Regions from separate parts of the Streptomyces sp. NBC_01429 genome, predicted to be linked through region 1. Evidence: riboswitches for the same ligand, from Rfam matches in the RefSeq annotation. Region 1 holds a riboswitch; the other holds the start of a gene.
What was found. A riboswitch is a leader RNA that binds a small molecule or an ion and turns the genes downstream of it on or off. The one in region 1 is predicted to bind S-adenosylmethionine.
Positions count from the first base shown of each region.

Region 2: linked by a shared signal. The riboswitch ahead of OG627_RS35630 (putative leader peptide) and the one ahead of thrC (threonine synthase) in region 1 are both predicted to bind S-adenosylmethionine.

Region 1 is NZ_CP109599.1:3,435,336-3,437,722, forward strand. Features, by position in the region: gene thrC (threonine synthase) at 1-852, opposite strand, end outside; SAM riboswitch class I at 870-997, opposite strand; gene OG627_RS14640 (glucosyl-3-phosphoglycerate synthase) at 1,202-2,212, shown strand; gene OG627_RS14645 (hypothetical protein) at 2,251-2,387, shown strand, end outside.
Region 2 is NZ_CP109599.1:7,991,308-7,993,694, reverse strand. Features, by position in the region: partial or broken gene OG627_RS34900 (amino acid ABC transporter permease) at 330-581, opposite strand; SAM riboswitch class IV at 1,056-1,199, shown strand; gene OG627_RS35630 (putative leader peptide) at 1,236-1,301, shown strand; gene OG627_RS34895 (glutathione S-transferase C-terminal domain-containing protein) at 1,413-2,195, shown strand.

The DNA.
Region 1 (2,387 bases):
GATCTTGTACGGCCTGTCCTCGACCAGGCCCAGCTTGATCAGCTCCTGAAGACCCTTGTCGATCTTCGTGAGCTGAGATCCCGAGGCGATCGGGATGACGAGCTGGTCGGGCAGGCGCCAGCCGAGCTGCTCGCAGATCTCGTACGCGAGGGTCTTGGAGCCCTCGCCGTAGTACGGACGGAGGTTGACGTTGACGAAGCCCCAGCCCTCGCCGAGCGGGTCGCCGATCAGCTCGGAGCAGAAGCGGTTCACATCGTCGTAGTTGCCCTCGATGCCGACCAGGTCGCCGCCGTACACCGCGGCCATGACGACCTTGCCCTGCTCCAGGTCGTGCGGGATGAACACGCAGGAGCGGAAGCCGGCGCGGGCGGCGGCGGCGCCGACGGCGCCGGCGAGGTTGCCGGTGGAGGAGCAGGAGAGCGTGGTGAAGCCGAAGACGCGGGCGGCCTCGACGGCGATGGCGACGACGCGGTCCTTGAAGGAGTGCGTCGGGTTGCCGGAGTCGTCCTTGACGTGCAGCGAGCCGGTGATGCCCAGCTCACGGGCGAGGTTGTCGGCCTTGACGAGCTTGGTGAAGCCGGGGTTGATGTTCGGCTTCGAGGCCACGTCGGCGGGGACGGGCAGCAGCGGCGCGTAACGCCAGATGTTGTCGGGTCCCTCGGCGATGCGCTTCTTCAGCTCGTCGGGGCCGCCGCTCGGCAGGTCGTAGGCGACTTCGAGCGGCCCGAAACAGCTCGCACAGGCGAAAATGGGGCCGAGGTCGAAGCGCTCTCCGCATTCGCGGCACGAGAGTGCGGCGGCGGGTCCGAGGTCGACGGTGGTGCTGGTGCTCCGGACGGTCTGCACAGCCATGATGGCGAGGCCCTTTCTCCTCATCTTCCTCGCGACGTACTTCGCCACAAGACGGAATTGGCACCTTCCCCACCGTGACCTCGCGGTCGGCGGGAGGGTTGCCGGGACTTCAACGGGCCGTTCCCTCAGTCCCTCTGGATGAGCGCTATGGCGCCGGACCCGGGGCCCGGTGCGTTTGTGACACCTGTTTCATCTGTTTCGGATGTATCAGGTGTTTCACCTATTGACCCCGGCATGCGGTGGTCAGCGGTGTTGTTCAAGACTGTAACCGAAGGAGTGGACGGTTGAGATAGTCGTCCGCACCGCGAGATGGATCACGTTTTATGGATCAGCGCAGGGAGTACCGAACGTGCTGGAAGAGGTGGAACGCTGGCTGACCAGGCGTTCCTGGTCCGCCGCCGACCGTACGCTCGACCAGTTGCTGGCGGCGAAAGCCGCCCGGGGCGCCACCGTGAGTGTGGTGCTTCCGGCACTGGACGAGGAGGAGACGGTCGGGGAGATCGTCTCCGTGATCCGCCGCGAGCTGATGGTGGAGAACCGGCTGGTCGACGAGCTGGTGGTGATCGACTCCGGCTCCACCGACCGTACGTCCGAGGTGGCAGCCGCGGCCGGGGCGCGGGTGGTGCACCGGGACGCGATACTGCCGCGGCTGCCCGCCCTGCCCGGCAAGGGCGAGGTCCTGTGGCGGTCGCTGCTGGTGACGCGCGGAGACATCGTGTGCTTCGTGGACGCGGATCTGCGGGATTTCTCGGCGGATTTCGTCTCCGGGATCGTCGGCCCGCTGCTGACCGAGCCCGATGTGCAGTTCGTGAAGGCGATGTACGACCGCCCGCTGGCGCTGCCCGCCGGGCAGGACGGGCAACTCGGCGGGCAGACCGGCGGCCAGACCGGCGCCCAGACCGGGGGCCAGGTCAGTCAGGGCGGCCGGGTGACGGAGCTGGTGGCGCGCCCGCTGCTCAACCTGCACTGGCCCCTGCTGGCCGGCTTCGTACAGCCGCTGGGCGGGGAGTACGCGGCGCGGCGCTCGCTGCTGGAGCGGCTGCCGTTCCCGGTGGGGTACGGGGTGGAGCTGGGGCTCCTGGTGGACGCGCTGCACACGGTGGGGCTCGACGCGCTGGCCCAGGTCGACGTCGGGGTACGGCGCCACCGCCACCAGGACGACCGGGCGCTGGGGCGGATGGCCGCCGCGATCTACCGTACGGCGCAGCTGCGGCTCTCCCGGGGCCATCTGGTGCGGCCGAGGCTGACGCAGTTCGAGCGGGGCTCGGACGGGTTCACGCCGCGCACGCACGCGGTGGACACGGAGGAGCGGCCGCCGGTGCGGGAGATCGCGGAGTACCCGGCCGGACGCGCGGCGTAACGGTAGATTTTCATATCTAATGTCTAGATTTTCGCTCCATGAGCAGCGACCTCCTGACCCCGAACCTCTTCGCCCCGAACCTCTTGGACCCTCGCTTCATGGACCCGCGCTTCATGGACATGAAGCAGTGGGCGGTGAGCGCCCTGGCCCAGACCGGGACCTCCGCCGAGCGGCT
Region 2 (2,387 bases), 4.6 Mb from region 1:
GTCGGCGGCCGGAACCGCGGGGCGGTGGGCCAAGGCCGGCGGGAGGTGGGCGATCGGGTGATCCGCCCGGTCGGCGGGGCGCGCGGGACGCGGGGCGAGCGGATCGGCTCGTCGCCGAACCGAAGCTCATCGGGTCAACGGGTCAGCAGGTCAACAACAACAGCGGTCGTACGGCACAAGGCGGCACGCGGCGGAGGATCGGCTGTCGGCGACCACGTACCGATCGTAGGTCAGGGCGGGCCGCCACGTCAGCCGTACGGGCATCGCGCGGCGGCCCGGTTCCTCCGTCGGGGCCGGGGCCGAGGCGGGCGTCAGTCCTTCCGCTCGGTGAGCGGGCCGTCGAGGATCGTCGGGCGCAGGAACCAGTACGGGAACCGGTCCCAGGGGTTGGTCACCAGTCCGTGGGCGATCCGGGCGAGCAGCACGAACGCGAGCACGACGACCGTGCTGATCCCACGACCGGGGCGCCGGAACGGAAGGGCTCGCCGCGCCCCCGGGAAGCTCGGCGCGGCGGGGCGGGAAATGGTCAAGGCGGGCGGTACCGGCCCGGAGGACGCGGCGATGCCGGGAGATTCACTCATGGGGGGCTCCAGCGGATTCGGACGCCCCGGACCGCGGCGGGCTGCGGCACCGCGCCGAGCGGAAACGGATCAGCACGAGGTGACGCACAAGTACCCGCGGGACACGGGACGGGGGCGGGGACGGAGATGGCGCGACAGAGGGCACACCGCGACAGCGGTGGTCGTCAAAGACTCGGAGAGCCGTCAGCCTCGACAGAGGGCGCGACAAGCGGCCGCGCACGGCGTGCCGTTGACGCGCAGCGGGGCGACGGAGTGGTCCGCGCGCGGCAGGACGCGGCCGGGGCGCCGCCGTGCGGCCGTCCCGTCAGCTGCGTACATCGCTGTCACCATCACTTCTCCGGCCCCCGGGGCCCTCGCTGTGCGCCGCACGTTAGGCATGTCCCGAAAAGGAAGTCAATGCGAGTGACCATCAGGTGAGACCGCACGCTCGGCTTTCTTGACGCCGTCACGCAGTGCACCGAGACTGATGTGGACGGTCACGATTGTCAGCGCCACGGCGCGGGTACGCCCGCTCATGTGGTCATCGGCCCCGGCCCGCCGACAGGCAACCCTTCCACCGCGACGGGGTGCTCCGGGTGACGACCAGGTCCCGCCGGCGCGGCGGGGCAAGCGTGGTCTCGCGTCTCGCGGGCCCCGGAGGTAAGACGGGTGGCAATGCCCAGGAACGGCTTGACGAGGCGCCTGCACATCGATCTGTTGCGTGTCTCCAGCGCTTACTGATCCGTCGGCGGTCCGTGCGATCCGGACCGTGCGGAAGAGCGCAGTCGCTCCGCATTCGGCCGCTGGTGCCCACAAGGCGGCGGTGGCCTCCTCGTTCCCCAAGGGAGAGTCATGCCCGAGACAGCTATGCGCATCTCCAGCACAGCCACGTCCGTCGGCTGTCACCAGAGTCCGTTCCCCTCGGGGCTCCGCCCCAGGACGACCACGGGGTCCCCCCGTCCGCACCGCGTCCACAGCCGGATCGGCGTCGGCCTGGCCGGCGGCTTCTACCCGGCACCGCACCGCTATGACCTCTATCTGTCGGCGAGTTGTCCCCGTTCGCTGCGCATCTCGATCACCCTCGACCTGCTCGGCCTCAAGGGCTCGGTCGCCACGACGCTCCTGACCCATCCCGCCGGGACGCCGGACGGCTTCGCCTCACTGCGCAACGCGTACGAGGCCACGGTGCACCATTACGACGGGCCGCTGACGGTGCCCGCGCTGCGCGACCGCTGGAGCGGACGCATCGTCAGTGACCACACCCCCGACATCCTCCGCGGCCTGGCGGGCCTGCTCTCCGGCCACGACGGTGCCCGCTCCTCCGACCTCAACCCGCCGGTTCTCGCCTCCGACATCGACGCCCTCCGCGACCTGCTGGACCGGGACGTCACCCCGGCCGCGCAGCCTTCGGGACGATCGGCGGCGCTTCAGCTGCTGGACCGTCACCTCGCCTGCCGCCCGTACGCGCTGGGCGAGGAGCTGACGGCCGCGGACGTGGACCTGTGGGTGGCGCTCGTCCATCTCGGCCCGGGCAACACTCTCCGTCCGTACCCCCTGCTCCGGGACTACGTACGTCGCCTCGGCGAGCACCCCGCCTTCCGGGGCAGGGCCGACGCGGCGCCCGACGCGGCCTGAGTCCCCGGGGTCAGGTGCCCGTCCCGAGCGTGGGCGACGGGCCCTGGTCCCCTTCCTCCGGCGAACCGGCGGGAGTTCCTCCGGTGGACCGGCGGGAGCGCCGTCGCGCTGACGCTGTGCGGCCCGGTCCCGCCCGCCCGGCACCCGTAACGGGGCATTGACGTTTTACGGCGCCGCTCCGTACGATCACGA